3 regions of the Promicromonospora sp. NFX87 genome follow, and region 3 is predicted to be linked to each of the others. Evidence: predicted binding sites of a transcription regulator. Region 3 holds the regulator's gene; each other region holds the start of a gene.
What was found. Region 3 encodes LexA, which represses DNA repair genes until DNA is damaged. Its sites were predicted from a motif close to TCGAACANNTGTTCGA; they were not measured.
Positions count from the first base shown of each region.

Region 1: ACNYC2_RS12885 (DUF222 domain-containing protein) is a predicted target of LexA. The motif match lies at 2,069-2,084, and genes of this name have one in related genera.
Region 2: ACNYC2_RS09730 (DUF222 domain-containing protein) is a predicted target of LexA. The motif match lies at 3,120-3,135, and genes of this name have one in related genera.

Region 1 is NZ_CP183413.1:2,865,692-2,871,785, forward strand. It holds gene ACNYC2_RS12885 (DUF222 domain-containing protein) at 83-2,002, opposite strand; gene ACNYC2_RS12890 (iron chaperone) at 2,223-2,579, shown strand; gene ACNYC2_RS12895 (YrdB family protein) at 2,662-3,024, opposite strand; gene ACNYC2_RS12900 (sigma-70 family RNA polymerase sigma factor) at 3,155-4,282, shown strand; gene ACNYC2_RS12905 (MFS transporter) at 4,340-5,782, opposite strand; gene ACNYC2_RS12910 (alpha-hydroxy-acid oxidizing protein) at 5,891-6,094, opposite strand, start outside.
Region 2 is NZ_CP183413.1:2,184,091-2,190,184, reverse strand. It holds gene ACNYC2_RS09750 (alpha-amylase family glycosyl hydrolase) at 1-629, shown strand, start outside; gene ACNYC2_RS09745 (hypothetical protein) at 645-1,250, opposite strand; gene ACNYC2_RS09740 (hypothetical protein) at 1,655-2,314, shown strand; gene ACNYC2_RS09735 (hypothetical protein) at 2,311-2,985, shown strand; gene ACNYC2_RS09730 (DUF222 domain-containing protein) at 3,202-4,965, shown strand; gene ACNYC2_RS09725 (MFS transporter) at 5,219-6,094, opposite strand, start outside.
Region 3 is NZ_CP183413.1:4,006,185-4,012,278, forward strand. It holds gene nrdR (transcriptional regulator NrdR) at 121-591, opposite strand; gene ACNYC2_RS18020 (LysM peptidoglycan-binding domain-containing protein) at 711-1,157, opposite strand; gene lexA (transcriptional repressor LexA) at 1,345-2,160, shown strand; gene ACNYC2_RS18030 (L-lactate dehydrogenase) at 2,245-3,234, opposite strand; gene ACNYC2_RS18035 (ATP-dependent DNA helicase) at 3,244-5,340, opposite strand; gene ACNYC2_RS18040 (carbohydrate ABC transporter permease) at 5,383-6,094, opposite strand, start outside.

The DNA.
Region 1 (6,094 bases), 1.1 Mb from region 3:
AGGCATTCGGTGGGCCTGGTCTGCTCTCGGTGGACTCGGCGGGTCAGGCGGCTTCGGTGGGTTGCCGGGTCCGGCTGGCGACTCAGGCGACTTCGGTGGCGTGTGGTGGTGAGGCTTCGATGGCTTCGGGGAGGCGGATGCGGTGGCCGCGGGCGTCGGTGAAGGCCCACCCGGTCTCCAGCAGGGCACCGGCCGTGGTGTTCGTGGCCGGCTTGCCGGTCCAGTGCATGGTGATGCCCTTGGCATCCACCAACTGGTGATGGAACCAGCACAACAACGCACTGTTCGTCACCGAGGTGTCCCCGCCGTCGGCCCAGTGGGTGAGGGCGTGGTGGACCTCGCACCGTGACGGTGGCTGATCACAACCCGGGTAGACGCAGTGTTGGTCTCTGGCGATCACGGCCCGGCGCATCTGTCCCGACACGGTGCGTTGGGCCCGACCGACGTCGAGGACGGCGCCGTCGGGTCCGAACACGATTCGGGTGATCGCGCTGTGGCACGCCAGGCGGCGTACGAGTGCGCGTGGGGCGCGACCGCCGGTCTCGGTGAATACCGGGCCACCGGAGGACAAGAACCCGGACACGGTCGTAGCCGCGGCGCTCCAGCCACCCGGACCTCCGGTCGGACTTTCGGTGAGGCTCCCGCCAGGGCTTCCACTCGGGCTTCCACTCGGGCTTCCCGCCGGGCTTCCGGCCGCTGGGCCGGTGCTCACCGGCCCTGCACCGACATCCGCACCCGAGCCAGCGCTAGTGCCAGTGCCAGTGCTGGTGCTGGTGCCAGTGCTGGTGCTGGTGCCAGTGCTGGTGCTGGTGCTGGTGCTGGTGCCAGTGCTGGTGCCAGTGCCAGTGCCAGTGCCAGTGCCCGGGATGCTCGGGCCCGCGCCCGGGATGCTTGGACCCACGCCCGGGCGATTGCCGCGGGTGGGTGTCGCCTGGCCGCAGGTCAGGCACAGGCCGTCCCGGGTCCGGGTGACCTGGGTGACGAACTCGTTCCAGGACACCGTGACGTTCAGGTGCGGTGCGATAGCAGCACCTGGGGAGGCCTGGTTCGTGTCCAGCACCACCCGCGCCACATCGGCCAGGCCCTGTGCGCGACGCTGCGTCGTGGTCCGGGTGTCCCCGGCTGACGGGGCACCCAGGACCGCGTTGATCGCGGTCGTGAGCTGCAGGCCGTGCTCATCGGTCAGGAACCCTGCAACGTGGTACCCGCCGAACGTCTTGGCCAGGTCGAAGAACTCGCCCTGGGCGGCCTTGTCGTCATCGAGGTCGTCGGTGTCGGGGTCCGTGATGGTCGCGAACCGGCGCGCCACCTTCCGGAACTGGTCCGCATTGAGCACACCTGCCTCACGCAGGACGACGCCCTCACCCGTGACCAGGGTCCCCTCGGTGACCGCGCCCTCCAGCACCTGGGTGACCAGCTCACGGGTCTGGGCACCGTCGGGGTCGTCTGCCGGGTCGGGGAAGTCGACCGGCACGGACTGGACGAACTGTTCGGGTGTCGTGGTGTGCCCGGTACGGGCGTCGATCAACCACGCCAGTGCATCCGTGCGGGTCTCGCTCGTCGGTGCGACCTCGGTCATCACCCGGGCGTGATCCGCCCCGAGGGTTCCCGCGACCAGCCGCTCCCGGGTGACGGGTAGTGCGGTCGCGAGACGGCGGGCGATCGTCATGTCCTTACCCGCGGTGGAGGCGGAGATGCCTTCGCGCAGCCGGAGCCAGGTCGTGAACGTGCGGGCCGTGCCACCGGAGCGCCACGAGCCCTCGTTCTCGATGCGGGGCAGCAGGGTGTAGCGGACCCCGTCCAACCGGCCGGTCACCCGGCGGATCCGGGTGTGCGCCTCGGCCAGGCGAGTGACCGTCGGGGCGTCCCACCCGGTCAGGGTCTCGGGGTCCGTCAGGGCGGTGAGGTGGTCTATCTCGTTCTCGATCCGAGCCAGCACGTCCTCGATCGAGGCGGCAGCAGGCAGGCCACCGGTGGGCCTGTTGTTCGTCGTCTGATCCACCGTGCCCACCCCCACCCGACTCGCTCACTTGCCTCTAGTTCTGACTTCCTCGCTGCACCCATTATCTCGAACACACGTGCGGTCTGCTTGCCGGATTTCAAATCTGTGGATAACTCTTCGAAGGCCACCCCGGACCTCAACCACCCCACCGGAGACCCCGCAGGCGCCCACCCTCAGGCGCGACCTCGCGTCCCGCCCTCCTTCGGGCGAGGCTGTGCTCATGGACGAGTTCACCGACTACATCGCGAGCCTCGACGGCGCGGTCCGGGACGCCGTCGAGCATGTGCGGGCGAGGGCGCTGGAGCTCGTGCCCGACGCCGAGGAAGGCATGAGCTACGGCATGGCCGCGCTGCGCTATCGGGGCAGCCCGCTCGTGTCGGCCCGGGCCACGGCGAAGCACATCGGGCTGTATCCGTTCAGCCCTCCCGCGATCGAGGCGCTCGAACCCGACCTGGCCGGCTTCTCGACGTCGAAGGGGACCATCCGGTTCACGTCCGACCGTCCGTTGCCCGACGACGTCCTGGACCGGCTGATCCTGTTCCGCCGCGACGAGATAGACGCGATGCACTCGCGCTGACGATCGGTCGTGCCGCGGTGACCGACGGGGTGCCGCACCCCGCCGGTCACCGCGCCCGTCACCGCGCCCGTCACCCAGCTGGTCAGCGCGGCGTCCCGCCCGTCTCCAGGACGCTCGGCGCGCCCGCGGTCAGCGCCAGCACCACGCGGTGAAGCACCCAGACGACCGCGAGCGCCGTCCCGATCGTCGGTGCCCCTGCCTGCCAGAGCAGGTAGCTGACGCCGCCGAAGAGGAGTGCCTCGAGTGTGACGCGGGCCGACGGCGGGATGGTGACCCGGGCCTTGGGCGAGAGGAACGTGCCCCAGATCGCGATGACGGTGGCCGGGGCGAGGATGACGAACAGGATCCGCCATCCGCCGTCGGACAGGGTCCAGCCCGCGTAGCCGGCGCCGGCGAAGAGGGCGAGCTCGAGGAGGAGACGGACGAGGAGCGCGGTTGTTCTCACGGGCGCAGAGTATGGCGTTCGGTGAGTACGGCCCAGGGCATAATGCCCGGCGCGAGGCCTTGTGCGCTGTCGCTGTCACATCTGGCGACCGTCCCTCGTCATAGGGGGTATGACGCGAGAGCATGTGCTCATGACGGACCCGGAGACCTCCCAGGACGGCGACCCGCAGGACAGTCACACGCAGGACAGTCACGCACAGGACTCGCCCCAGCCGCCCGGTACGCGGCTCGACGGCGCCGCCCTGGACCGGCTGCGCCCTCTGGCGTTCAGCGTCGCCTACCGGATGCTCGGCAGCGTGGCCGAGGCGGAGGACGTCGTCCAGGAGGCGTTGCTGCGGCTGTCGCAGACCGAGGGGGTGCGTAACCCAGACGCGTTCGTGACCACGGTGACGACGCGGATCGCCATCGATGTGCTGCGTTCGGCCCGGGTGCGGCGTGAGTCCTACGTCGGTGAGTGGCTGCCGGAGCCTCTGGTGGGTCCTGTGCAGTCGAACCTGCCGGTCGCCATGGCGTCCGCGCCGCCGGACGCCGCGGCGCACGCCGAGCTGGCAGACGACCTCTCGACGGCGTTCCTCGTGCTGCTGGAGAGGCTCACCCCTACGGAGCGTGCGGCCTTCCTGCTGCACGACGTGCTGGGCTACTCCCACACCGAGGCGGCAGGCGTCATCGGCACGAGCGAGGTGTCCGCACGTCAGCTGGCGTCCCGTGCCCGGCGGCGGATCGCACGGGAGCGCGACGACGCCGCACGGTCAGCACCCTCCCGTACAACAGCCAGCCGCACAACACCCGGCCGCACAGCACCCGCCCGTACAACACGGGTACGCGCGGAGGAGCTCGTCACCCGGTTCCTGGCCGCGTGCGAGGAGGGTGCGGTGGACCCGTTCCTGGAGCTGCTCGCCGAGGACGTCGTGTTCACCGGCGACGGCGGCGGGAAGGTGCCGCCGGGCTTCTCGATCGCCCGGCCGGTCTCGGGGCGGGACACGGTGGCGCGTCTCCTGGCGGTCTTCATGCGCCGTGGCGCGCCCATCCACTTCGAGCCCGCGCTGGTGGGTGGGGAGCCGGGTCTGCTCATCGTGGCGGACGACGTCATCGGCGGCGGCCTGATCGGTACCTGGTCGTTCGAGGTGGTCGACGGGCAGGTCGCGGGTATCCGCGGCGTCATCAACCCGGAGAAGCTGCGGCACCTGGGACCGCAGGCGGACCTGGAGCGGCTCCGGGAGTGGCTGATGAACGACCGGCAGCGCAGGGGCGCCCGCTAGTCCTCCCAGGCGGGTCTCCCTGGTGCGTGCGCGGCGACCGCGCACGCACCAGCACTCTCACGCGCCGGCGCTGGTCCCGGGCACCGCTTCGGACCGGCTCTCGGACGCCGCTGCGTCCGGCACGAACCACATGAGCACCAGGCCGACGAGCACGACGGCGACGATCCCCAGCGTGCCCCAGATGGTCGCACCGGTGACGGCGATGGCGATCGTCCACAGGGCGCTGGACATCCAGGACGCGGCGCGGCCGGTGGTGGCGTAGAGCCCGAAGATCTCCGACTCCCTGCCCACCGGGGTCACCCGGGCGAGGTAGGACCGTGAAGCGGCCTGTGCCGGGCCGACGCAGGCCGACAGGACGAGCCCGCCCGCCCAGTAGACGCTGGGGCCGAGGTCGCGCAGGAACACGACGGAGAGGCCGGCCACCACGATGACGCTGAGCGTGGTGAGGATGACGGAGCGTGGGCCGAAGCGGTCGTCGGCGAAGCCGACGGCCACGGTGCTGATCCCGGCCACGAGGTTGGCCGCGATCCCGAAGATGATCACCTCCTGCGAGGAGAACCCGAAGCTGACGCCGCCGATGATGGCGCCGAACGCGAAGACGCCGCTCAGGCCGTCCCGGAACACCGCGCTGGCCAGCAGGAACCAGAAGGTGCGGCGCGAGGTGCGCCACAGGCCCTGCACGTCACGGACCAGCACGGCGTAGCTGGCGAAGAAGCCGACCTTGGGGCGGCCCTTGGTGGCCGGAAGCTCCGGCACGAAGGCCAGGATCGGCCAGGCGAAGGCGATCGTCCAGAGGGCACAGCCCACCGCGATCACGCGGAAGGCGAGCCCGTTGTCGGTGGGCATGCCCCACCAGTTGGCGCCGTCGGCGATGACCACGAACAGGAGCGCGAGGATGCCGCCGACGTAGCCGAGGCCCCAGCCGAGACCGGACACCTTGCCGACGGTCCGCGGCGTGGCGACCGAGACCATCATGGCGTTGTAGTTCACGCCCGCGATCTCGTTGAGCACGCTGCCCAGGCCGATCAGGGCGGCACCGAGCACGAAGTACATCGGGTCGGCCTCGACGAACCACAGCGCGAGCATGCACAGGACCATGCCCGCGGTGCCGCCGGCCAGCCAGACCTTGCGCCGGCCGGTGGCGTCGGCGCGCTGCCCCACCACGGGGGCGAGCAGGAGGATGAGCAGACCGGCGAGGGTGTTCCACAGGCCGACGCCGCTGGTCAGCTCCGCGAGGCCACGCTGGTAGGCGGGGTCGCTCTTGCCCAGCGCGACGACGGCGGGGTCCAGGAAGGCCTCGGTGGTCAGGTACACGGCCGTGAACACGAACGTCAGGATCACCGTGTTGAACGGCTGCGTGCCCCAGTCCCACAGCGCCCACGACACCACCTGGCGGCGCGGGACCTTGACGCCTTCCTGCAGCTCCAGGCCCGTCCTCGGGGGTGGAGGGGCGTCAGTGGTGGGATCCGGGGTCTCGGGTCCGCGAGCGGCGTCGGTCATGGCGGCAGTCTGCCCGGATCCGGTGAACGGCGGGTGCCGAAGGCGGTCACGATCTGATACCGACGCCCGGGCCGGAGCCGCAGGTCACACGGCACGACGCAGCGCACGTCACAGCGCCAGGTTGTGCCGCCCGATCTGCTCCATGGCCGACACACCCGCGAGCGCCATGGTGAGGTCGAGCTCGGCCAGGACGTGCTCGGTGACGGCGCGGACGCCGTCGGTTCCCGCGAGGGCGAGGCCGTAGACCCAGGGCCTGCCCAGGAGGACGGCGTCCGCACCGAGAGCGAGGGCGGTGAAGACGTCGGCGCCGGT
Region 2 (6,094 bases), 1.8 Mb from region 3:
CCGCGCGCAACGGCAGCCCGAAGAAGCAGGGCCGCGACTGGCTGCTCTCGGGCGGTACGGAACCCGCCGCCGACGTCGCCCTGGGCCTGCGCCGCGCACGCGCCGCGACACTGCTCATGCTCGGCCTGTCCGGCAGCGCCTACCTCTACCAGGGCGAGGAGCTCGGCCTGCCGGAGGTCGCCGACATCCCCGCGGCGGAGCGCCAGGACCCGGCGTTCTTCCGCAACCCCGGCGTCGACGTCGGACGGGACGGCTGCCGCGTGCCGCTGCCGTGGACCCGGGAGGGCAAGTCGTTCGGCTTCGGCGACAGCGGCGCGCACCTGCCGCAGCCCGCGACCTTCGGCGAGCTGTCGGTAGAGGCCCAGGACGGCGCCCCCGGATCGACGCTGGAGCTCTACCGGGCGGCGCTCGCGCTGCGCCACGAGCTGCAGACCGACGAGACGCTCGAGTGGGTGCCCGGGCGCGCCGACGTCCTGCACTTCACGCGCCCGAACGGCTGGCACGTCGTGACCAACTTCGGCCCGGACGCGGTGCCGCTGCCGGACGGCGAGGTGCTGCTCGCGAGCGAGCCGCTGCCCGGCGGCCTCCTGCCCGGCTCGACGACGGCGTGGGTGCGCGCCGCGGTGTGACGTTCGGCCGGCCGGTCAGCCGCCGGTGTTCGGGGACACCGGGGCGCCGGTCGGCGTCGAGGTGGGCGACACGGAGGGGCTCGGCGACGGTTCGGGGCTCGGCTCGTCGGACGCCGTGGGCGTGGGCTTCGGGGTCGGCTCCTCCGTTGGATCGGTGGTCGGGTCCGACGTCGGAGGCGGCGGGCCGGTGGTCGGCGTCGTCGTCCCCCCGCCGCCCGTGCCGGTGCCGCCTCCGGCGCCGGTGCCCGGGTCGGACCCTGAGCCGCCGGAGCCGCCGGAGCCGCCGGAACCACCGGTGCCCGTGCCTTCGCCCGGTACGCCTTCGCCGCCCTGGTCGGGCTGGCCGCCCGACGGCACCGTCCCGTCCCCCAGCAGGTTCGCGTCCGCGCCGTCCTCGCGAGGTTCGCCCGCCTCGGCGTCGTCCGCATCGCGGGGATCTGTCTCTGGACGCTCGCCGGTACCTGCGTCGTGGGTGTCGTCGGCGGGGATGAGCGGCAGATCGAGGGCCGTGCGCTCGACCGGACCGGTGGTCTCGGCCTCCGGGCGGTCCGCCCACAGCATCGTCAGGCCGCCGATGCCCAGCGCGAAGGCCGCGAGCACCCCGCAGCCGACCGCGACCATGGTCAACCTGCGTACGGCGGTGCCGGGCGCTGAAGGCGATGTGACTGGCTCGGCGGGCGCGGCGGCCGGTGGAGCCGGTACGACTGGTGCGGCCGGGACTGCTGGCGGGACCGGTTGGGCTGGTGCAACTGGTACGGCTGGCGCGACTGGTACGGCTGCTGCGAAGCGGGGCGCGACGACCTCGGCCTCCGATGCGTCCGGCACACCGCCGTCCGGCGGGACGGGCAGCGCAACCAGGTCCCAGGCCGGGCCACTCACCGAACCTGGGGCGAGCTTGCCGAGCTGCGCTGTCTCGAGCTGCTCGAGGTGCCGTGTCGGCCGCGGGTTCTCCCTCACGCGGGAACGATAGCGCCCAAGGGTGAAATGCCGGAATCTCGATGGGGCCGCCGTGGGACGATCCGCCGGTGACGACGACATGGCGGTCCGGACCGGAGCTGTGGCTGGACGACCCGGAGGGCGACGAAGGCCCCGCACCGGAGACGAGCCATCCGGCATTCGCCAGGGTGGCGCCGCCCGAGTTCTACGACAAGGGTGACGAGTTCGCGCCGTTCGGCAACGACTCGGGGTCCGACATGCTGGGCAACGTGCAGGAGTGGTATCTCGACGGAGTGACGGACGACGAGCTGCCGCGGATCGTGATGGGCTCGCTCGGTGACTGGGACACCGAGGGAATCACTGACGGGCTGTGGGCAGGCGACTCGGACTTCATCGACGACTGGTTCGCCGCCTGGGGTGACTCGATTGCCGCTCATCACGTGTATCACGAGACGAACGGGGTGATCGCGGCGGCTGTCGGGCAGTTCAAGGTTCGTGGCCTGCTGCACCCGCTCATGCGGAGGGCTGGTCTCTTCGCGCTGGCCGTCAAGCAGGGCAGTCTCGACGACGGCGAGGCGCGGTATCCAGGCTGGAAACACGCTGCCCGAGCCCGAGCCGGTGCCGAGGCCGTGCGAAGGGTGCTGAGCGCCGCGCCCGTGGTGGGCTCGCCCCTGCACGAGGGTGAGCCCCTGACCGCCGTCCTCGATCGGAAGGTGCCGGACACCCTCGGCGGCGGCCCAGCCGCATGAGCGCGCAACAGGAGCAGAGCGGCATTCCCCCGGCCCTGCGACGCGCGAGACGCAGGGCGATGGTGTCGATGGTGACCGGCGTCGCCACGACACTTGTCGGCGCCGCCGTCTGGCACGCCGGCAGCAAGGGCCAGCTCCTTCTGGTCGCGGGGATCATGAACGGCCAGACCCTCGCCATTCTGCTGTGGCTCGTCGCCGGACTGTCCGTCATCGTGCTGGGCGTGGTCGGGTTTCGGCTGTTCGTCATCGGGTACGAGGCGTTCACCGCGACCATGGCGGCGCTCTTTCTCTGCGCGGTGATCCTGGCCGCCGCCGTCGGCGTCCTCATCACGGGCCTCCTCGCGCTGCTGAGCGCGGAGCGCACGTACAAGACACTGCACGAGCTCGACCGCCCCGCCGGGAGGCAGGTAGTCATCGAGGAATCCGTGTCGTTGCGCGGCAGCACCTCGTGGCGTTTCTACGTGGGCGGGCCGTTCCTCTACGACGAGATCACGGCGCCGACGACCACCGCCGAGTGCGCGGAGCTCAGCAACGCGGGGCAGACCACGTTCGAGTACGGCGAGTACCTGCTGCGGACCGGCAGGGAGGGGAGGGACGTCATCACGTACGCCCCCGAGGGGCGGCTGAGCTGCAACCACGGCGACGCGTCGGAGATGGTTCTCCCGGACTGACTGCCAGGACGAGAACCTGGCGCCCGATCCGGTCGGGTGGGCGGCCTGACCGCTGACGCTTCTCAAGCAGGCCGTAGCGACGCCTGCATGGCGCACTGAAGAGTTATCCACAGATTTCAGATTCGCCCTGCGATGCGTACGCATGTTCGAGATAATGAATGCAGTGATGGTTGGAGAACTAGAGGCAAGCATCGAGACGGCGAGGGGGTGCGCACAGTGGAGCAGACGACGAACAACGGGCCTACCGGTGGCCTGCCCGCTGCCGCCTCGATCGAGGACGTACTGGCCCTGCTCGAGACTGCGACCGCGCAACTGACTACCCTGACCGACCCCGAGACCCTGACCGGGTGGGACGCGCCGAGCATCAGCCGCCTGGTTGAAGCGCACACGAGGATCCGTCGGCTGACCGGCCGCCTGGACGGTGTCCGCTACACCCTGCTGCCCCGCATCGAGAACGAGGGCTCGTGGCGCTCGGGTGGCGCGGCCCGGACGTTCACGACCTGGCTCCGGCTGCAAGAGGGCATCTCCGCGTCCACCGCGGGTAAGGACATGACGATCGCCCGGCGTCTCGCCACTGCGCTGCCCGTGACGCGGGAGCGGCTGGTCGCCGGAACCCTGGGCGCGGATCACGCCCAGGTGATGACCGAGGTTGCACCCACCAGCGAGACCCGTACCGACGCACTGGCGTGGTTGATCGACACCCGTACCGGGCACACCACGACACCGGAGCAGTTCGTCCAGAGCGTGCCGGTCGACTTCCCCGACCCGTCCGAGGACCCCGACGGTGCCCGTACCCGTGAGCTGGTTACCCAGGTCCTGGAGACCGCGGTCGCCGAGGGGACCCTGGTCACCGGTGAGGGCGTGGTGCTGCGGGAGGCCACTGTGTTGAACGCGGACCAGTTCCGGAAGGTGGCGCGCCGGTTCGCGACCATCATCGACCCCGACACCGACGACATCGACGACGACAAAGCCGCCCAGGGCGAGTTCTTCGACCTGGCCAAGACGTTCGGTGGGTACCACGTTGCAGGGTTCCTCACCGATGAGCACGGCCTGCAGCTCACGACCGCGATCAACGCGGTCCTGGGTGCCCCGTCAGCGGAAGACACCCGCACCACGACCCAGCGTCGGGCACAAGGCCTCGCGGATGTGGCGCGGGTGGTGCTGGACACCAACCAGGCTTCCCCGGGCGCGGCGATCGCACCGCACCTGAACGTCACGGTGTCCTGGAACGAGTTCGTCACCCAGGTCACCCGCACCCGGGATGGTCTGTGCCTGACCTGCGGCCAGACCGCACCAGGGCGCGGCAACCGCCCGGGCGCGGGTCCAAGCATCCCGGGCACCAGCACCAGCACCAGCACCAGCACAGGTGCGGGTGCGGACGCAGGTGCGGTGAACGCTGGCCCAACGGCTGGAAGCCCGACCGGAAGCCCGACGGGAAGTGCGACCGGCAGTCCGGGTAACTGGAGTACCGCGGGAACAGTGTCCGGGTTCTTGTCCTCCGGTGGTCCGGTGTTCACCGAGACCGGGGGTCGCGCCCCACGAGCGTTGGTCCGCCGCCTGGCGTGTCACAGCGCGGTCACCCGGATCGTGTTCGGACCCGACGGCGCAGTGCTGGACGTCGGACGCGCCCAACGCACCGTGTCAGGCCAGATGCGCCGCGCCGTCATCGCCCGAGACCAACACTGCGTCTACCCGGGATGTGACCAGCCACCGTCACGATGCGAGGTCCACCACGCCCTCACCCACTGGGCCGACGGCGGCGACACCTCCGTCACGAACAGTGCGTTGCTGTGCTGGTTCCACCACCAGCTCGTCGATACCAAGGGCATCACCATGCACTGGACCGGCAAGCCCACCACGAACACCACGGCCGGTGCCCTGCTGGAGACCGGGTGGGCCTTCACCGACGCCCGCGGCCACCGCATCCGCCTCCCCGAAGCCATCGAAGCCACACCACCACCCACCACCGAAGTCGCCTGACCCGCCAGCCGGACCCGGCAACCCGCCGAAGCCGCCTGACCCACGGATCACGGAGACGGGCCGGCAGACCAGGCGCTCAGCACTGGACTGCCGATTCAGGCACCTACGGAGAGCTTCTAGGCATGCCCGCCGGCCGGGGGGACCGCTTCGTACTCGGACCTGGTAGTCGCAGGACCACATGGCACTTCACGTGCAATCCCGACCTGAACGTCTGCCACCGGAGTCAACAGCCCAGCTTGATCGCCTTCAGGCCCTAACGCCGAAGCGGGTCCGGGAGCGCCGTCCGCGAGGAGATCGCCACGATCGTCAGGCACAGCGCGACGGCGACCGTGCCGAAGCCGAACATCTCGCCGTAGGACCAGGTGTCGCGCAGCCAGGCGAGCGCCATCGGGACGAAGAACCCGATGTAGGTCAGCGAGTAGAACACGGCGGTCAGCCCGGCGAGCCGGCCCGGCCCGGCGATCCGTGCGACCTCGCTCAGCCCGGCCACCAGTGCGAGACCGTAGCCGGTTCCGAGGACCACTGCCGCCACCACGCCGATCGGCAGCGACAGCGCGGTGGACGCCCAGCCGGCGAGCGCCATTCCCGCACCGATGATGGTCAGCGCGACGATGGAGGCACGGGCCGACGATGGCGTGTCGATCCGGCGGGCCACGGTCTGGATGCCAATGGCGCAGCCCAGCGCGAGGATGGCCATGACGCCCGCGAAGGCGATCGGGAAGCCGCCGACCTGGTCGGTGAGCAGACTCGGCAGCACCGCGAACGCGCAGCCGGCGCAGCCGAACACCCAGGGCGCGAGGGGCACGACCACGCGCAGGAACCTGGGGTGCCGGACGGCGGTGATGCGCAGGTCGTCGAGCAGCGGGGCCCGCTCGCCGCGTGGGAGGCGCTGGCGGGTCTCCGGGACGCGGAGCAGCAGCAGGCCGGCGAGCAGGGACCCGGCCGCGTGCAGCACGTACGACAGGAGCGTGGGCCAGGGCGCGAACTGCGCGAGCATGGCCGCGACGCCCGCCCCGGAGAGGAATCCCGCGGTCAGGGAGAGCGATCCGCGACGAGGGCCGGCGGCACGCTCGCCGGTGGCGGCGCTGAGCTCCGTGAGCCAGGTGGATCCCACCGCCATCGCCAGCCC
Region 3 (6,094 bases):
GGTCCCTCGATCGGGTCCGTCGTCGGCCCCAGCCTGCACCACGGCACAGCCAGGTGCCAACATTTTTGGATTCCACCGAGGCAACTCCGGCCGACGACGGCGCGGCGGCCCCACGACGCCCTATGCCTGGGCGGCCGCCCGCTCGGCGCGCTCCGCACGGAGCGAGGTGATCGCGCTCTCGAAGTCCTCGAGCGAGTCGAACGACTGGTAGACGCTCGCGAACCGGAGGTAGGCCACCTCGTCGAGCTCGCGGAGCGGGCCGAGGATGGCGAGGCCCACCTCGTACGCGTCGATCTCCGCGCTGCCGTTGCTCCGCAGGGTCTCCTCGACACGCTGGGCCAGGATCGCCAGGTCGTCGTCGCTCACCGGGCGCCCCTGGCACGCCTTGCGCACACCCGCGGCGACCTTGTCGCGGCTGAACGGCTCCGTGGCGCCGGAGCGCTTGACCACGGACAGGCTCGCGGTCTCCACGGTGGTGAACCGTCGGTTGCAGTTCGGGCACTGCCGTCGGCGCCGGATCGACAGGCCGTCGTCGGCGGTCCGCGAGTCCACCACACGCGAGTCGGCGTGGCGACAGAACGGGCAGTGCATGCTCACTCCTGCGTGGTCGACCATCGACCGGAGGCCTCCGGTCGCGCCCCGACCGTAAGCGGGCAAACCACCCCCTTGCAACATAGCCGCAACATTCGTCGGCGAATCGAGGCCTTTCGTCACTCCTTGGGCAGGAGCAGCAGCTCCCCGACGCGCAGCGTGCCGGTCGACATCTCGTTCAGCTCCTGCAGCCGGCCGACCGCGTGCCGCACGTCCTCGCCGGGCCTCGCGACCTCCTGGGCGAAGCCCCAGAGCGTCTCTCCCGGCTGCACGGCATGCACCCGGACCTCGGTGGGTTCTCCCGGGGAGCTGGCGACCGCCGTCGCCCCCCACGTGACCATCGGCGCGAGCAGGAGCATGGCCAGCAGCACGAGGACCACGCGGCCACGCCGCGTGAGCCGCAGGCCGGCCAGGCCCAGCCGGTCGGCGATCGTGCGCCCTTCCGCCGGGGCGTACGCACGGAGCGCAGCCGGTCCGGCCGCCGGTGCGTACGCCCGGCCATACGACGGCGCATACGCCTGTTCATACGTCGGGGTGTACTGCCGCAGCGGGATCACGTCCCCCATGGCCCCTCCTCGAGGTGCAGAGCTTCTGTCGTTCATACAAGCGTTCGTCGAACGCCCGTACCATTGTGTAGCACGGGACACCGTCCATGTCGAGACACGCTCGAACATTCGTTTGAGCCGAGCGCGTTTGTGACCTAGAGTGGGTAGCGCACAGGAGAACATTTGTCGGAACGGGAGGGGCACGGGCATGACGGGACGGGACGGGACCAGCGACACGAGAGCCGTCGACACGGCAGCCTCCGGCGTCGCCACGCTGGACACGCCGGCCGACAAGGCGGTCGCTGACGTGCACACGATCTCGCCGACAGACCGCCTCACCGAACGGCAGCGCCTCGTGCTGGACACGATCCGGCAGTCGTTCGAGACGCGGGGCTACCCGCCGTCGATGCGTGAGATCGGCGAGGCCGTCGGGCTGGCCAGTCCGTCGAGCGTCAAGCACCAGCTCCAGATGCTCGAGAAGAAGGGCTTCCTGCGCCGCGACCCCAACCGGCCGCGTGCCATGGAGCTCGTGGAGCCGATGGCCGAGCAGGTCGACAAGCCGACCCGCGGCGAGATCCACTGGCCCGAGCCGCGCCGTAGCGGCCAGGTCCACTGGGGCGGCTCGGTGCCCGACGACGCCAGCACTCCCCCGCCGTCGTACGTACCGCTCGTGGGCCGTATCGCGGCCGGTGGCCCGATCCTCGCCGAACAGGTCGTCGAGGACGTGTTCCCGCTCCCCCGCCAGCTGGTGGGTGACGGCGAGCTGTTCCTCCTCAAGGTCGCCGGCGACTCGATGGTCGACGCCGCGATCTGCGACGGGGACTGGGTGGTCGTGCGCCAGCAGAACGTCGCGGAGCAGGGCGAGATCGTCGCCGCCATGATCGACGGCGAGGCCACGGTCAAGACGTTCAAGCAGACCGACGGTCATGTGCTGCTGCTGCCGCAGAACCCGGCTTACGAGCCGATTCCCGGCGACGAGGCCCAGATCCTCGGCCGCGTGGTCGCCGTCCTCCGCAGCCTCTGACAAGACCGCGAAGTAGAGCGCCTGTCCGCCCTGCGCAACGCTCAGCGTGCGTAGGGCGGACAGGCGCTCTACTTCGCGGTGCCGTCAGAAGCCGAACCGCCTCTGCACGGCCCGCACGTTCTCTGCCGAGGCACGAAGGCCCGCCAGCTCGTCATCGGACATCGGCACCCGCACGTTGTCCGTGACACCCCGCCGGTCCACGAGCGACGGCACGGACAGGCACACGTCGCTGATGCCGTGGTAGTCGTCCAGCAGCGAGGACACCGGCATGATCCGGCCCTCGTCCTTGAGCACCGCCTCGATGATGCGGGTAGCGGCCAGGCCGACGGCGTAGTTGGTCGCCCCCTTGCCGGAGATGATCCGGTACGCGGAGTCCACGACCTCGCGGTGCACCTCCGTACGGACCGCCGCGTCGAGCGGCGGCTTGCCGCCCAGCGGCTCCCAGTCGAGCAGCGGCATGCCGCCGATCGACGCCGAGCTCCACAGCGCGATCTCCGAGTCGCCGTGCTCCCCGGCGATGTACGCGTGCACGTTCCCCACCGCCACGCCGCAGCGCTCGGCGAGCACCACGCGCAGCCGGGAGGAGTCCAGGACCGTACCGCTGCCGAACATCCGCTCGCGCGGCACTCCGGAGATCTTGAGCGCCGCGTAGGTCACGACGTCCACCGGGTTCGTCACCATGACGTACGTGGCACCCGGCGCGACCTCGACGAGGCCGGGCAGGATGTCGCGCATCAGCCCGATGGTTCCCTCGGCGAGGTCGAGCCGCGTCTGCCCGGGCTTCTGCTTCGCCCCTGCGGTCACGACCACGACGTCGGCTCCCGCGCACACCGCAACGTCGTCCGAGCCGATCACCTGCGCCTGGGGCGTGAACATGAGGCCGTGCTGGAGGTCGAGCACCTCGGCCTCGACCTTCGCCCGGTTGACGTCGTGCAGGGCGATGGTCCGCGCCGAGCCCCGCGCGAGCGCGGCGAAGGCCAGCGTGGAGCCCACAGCGCCCGCGCCCACCACCGCGAGCTTGGTGGTACGGGCATTGGAGGGACGTACGGCCGGGATGTCCGAAAGGGCTGCCATGCCCCCAGGTTAGGTGTCGAGCCTCGCCAGCGCGGCGCGCACCAGCGCCGAGTCTGTGGTCGGCCAGAACCCCGGCATCGAACGGGTGAGGAACGAGGCGTAGCGCGCGGTCGCGAGGCGCGGGTCCAGGACGGCCACCACTCCCCTGTCGTCCATGCTCCGCACGAGACGCCCGGCACCCTGCGCGAGCAGCAGCGCCGCGTGCTGCGCGGACACCGCCATGAACCCGTTGCCGCCCGCCTGCTCCACGGCCTTGGCGCGGGCGGCCTTGACCGGGTCGTCGGGGCGCGGGAACGGGATGCGGTCGATCAGCACGAGCTGGCACGACGGCCCGGGCACGTCCACGCCCTGCCACAGGGACAGCGTGCCGAACAGGCAGGCCTCCGGATCCTCGGCGAACTCGCGCACGAGGGTGGGCAGCTGGTCGTCGCCCTGCGCCAGGATCGGGAAGTCGAGCCGCTCCCGCATGGCCTCCGCCGCCGCGTTCGCCGCACGCCGGGACGAGAACAGGCCGAGCGTGCGGCCGCCGGCGGCGGTGATCAGCTCGGCGATCTCGTCGAGCTGCGCCTCCGTCGTCGGCTCGCGGCCCGGCGCCGGGAGGTGCCGCGCGATGTACAGGATGCCCTGGCGCGGGTAGTCGAACGGGCTGCCTGCGTCGAGGCCGTGCCACGGCGGGGCGTCCTCGCCCTTGAGGCCGAGCGTGCCGGCCACGGCGTCGAACGTGCCACCCAGAGCCAGCGTGGCCGAGGTGAAGACGCCCGTCGCCTCGCCCAGCAGGTGCATCCGGATCAGGCCCGCCACGTGCAGCGGCGCGGCGTGCAGCCGCGTCACGTTGTCGGCGAACCCGCCCCAGTTGTTGTCCGGGCGCGAGCACCACAGCACGTCGGCGGTCGTGTCCTGGAACGACATACGTTCCGCCGTCTCGAAGAGCTGCAGCATGGCGCCCTGGGCCATCTTCAGGCCGGGCTCGGGCTGCGCCGGAGCCTGTCCCTTGCCGCCGCCCGCCTCCGGCTTCAGCGTGCTCAGCACCTCGCGGGCGGCGTCGCGCACCGCGCCGACCGCCAGGCGCAGCTCGTCGGGCAGGCCGTTCGGGAACCGTTCCGCCGGGGCCGTCACCAGCAACGTCCCCAGCGCCTGCGCGGCGGCGTCCAGGGCGTCAGTGTTGGTGCCCGCGTGCCGCCGTGCCAGACGTGCGGCGTTCTCGACCGAGGCCATGGACAGGTCGACGGTCGCCGAGGACGTGACCCGGTCCGTGAGCTCGTGCGCCTCGTCCACCACCACGACGTCGTGCTCCGGCAGGATGCCCGGGCTGCCCGTGGCCGCGATGCCGAGCATCGCGTGGTTGGTCACCACCACGTCGGCCTCCCGGGACGCGGCGCGCGCCTTGTCGGGGAAGCATTCGGCGAGCATCGGGCACTTGCCGCCCAGGCACTCCATCGCCGTGACCGAGACCTGGCGCCATGCCCGGTCCGGCACGCCCGGCACGAGGTCGTCGCGGTCGCCCGACTCCGTCTCGTTCGCCCACTCGTGCAGGCGGCGGACGTGGTCGGCGAGCGTTGCGCCGTCGTCCCTGCGCCGTCCGCGAGCGCCGCCCGAAGCCGCGGGCTCCTCGGTGCGCGGGTGGTCCTCGCCGCCGGGCAGGTCGAACAGGGTGGGCTCGTCGACCGGGTAGCCGCCGCCGACCTTGTGCACGCAGAGGTAGTTGTGCCAGCCCTTGAGCAGTGCGATCTTCGGTTCGCGCGGGAGCTGCGGCGTCACGGCCTTGGCCACGAGCGGCAGGTCGCGCGTGATGACCTGGCGCTGGAGGGCCAGGGTTGCCGTCGAGATGATGACCTTGCTGTCGGCGGCGACCGCGTGCCGGACGGCGGGCACCAGGTAGCCGAGCGACTTTCCGGTGCCGGTACCCGCCTGGACGAGCAGGTGCTCACCCTTCTCGATGGCCTCGCCGACGGCCACGGCCATGCGGTGCTGGCCGTCCCGGCGCCCACCACCCAGCTCACCGACGGCGAGGTCGAGAAGCTCCTCGACATCGGGAATGTCGGTGGTTTCGGGAGGCGCGTCGGAAAGGCTGGTCACACGCTCGATCCTAGGCCGGACCACCGACATGCACCCCATCTCGTCCACAGGTGCCGGCGGCCGGCCGAGGGGTTATCCCTTCACCGCGCCGCCCAGTCCGGCGCCGCTGAGGAACAGGCGCTGGAAGGCGAGGAAGAGGGCGATCGGCAGCACCGTGGAGATCGCGAGCGCCGCGAGGAACACGTCGAGCTCCAGGTAGGGGGCGATGGCGGGCAGCCGGACGGAGAGCGGCTGGTTCTCCGGGTCCGGGAGCACGAGCAGCGGCCAGAGGTAGTCCTTCCAGGCGGCGATGACGGCGAACACCGAGACGACGCCGAGGATGGGCTTCGACATCGGCAGGACGATGCTCCACAGCAGCCGGAAGGGTCCGGCGCCGTCGACGCGGGCGGCCTCGAAGATCTCGCGCGGGAGGCCGTCGAAGAACCGCTTGACGAGCAGGACGTTGAACGCGCTGGCGCCCATGGGCAGCCAGACCGCCCAGAACGTGTTGAGCAGGCTGATGTGGACTATCGGCACGTCGAGGATGGTCAGGTACAGCGGTACGAGGAGCACGACGGACGGCACGAAGAGCGTCGCGAGCACGAGAGAGAAGATGACGTTGCCGTACCGGGGCCGCAGCACCGACAGCACGTAGCCGCCGGTGGTGGCGACCAGGATCTGGAAGAACCAGGCCCCCACCGCCACGATCAGCGTGTTGACGAAGTAGTGGTCGATCTCGGCCCGGTTCCACGCCGTGGCGAGGTTGGCCCAGTCGATGCCGGTGGGAAACAGCCCGAGCGGCTCG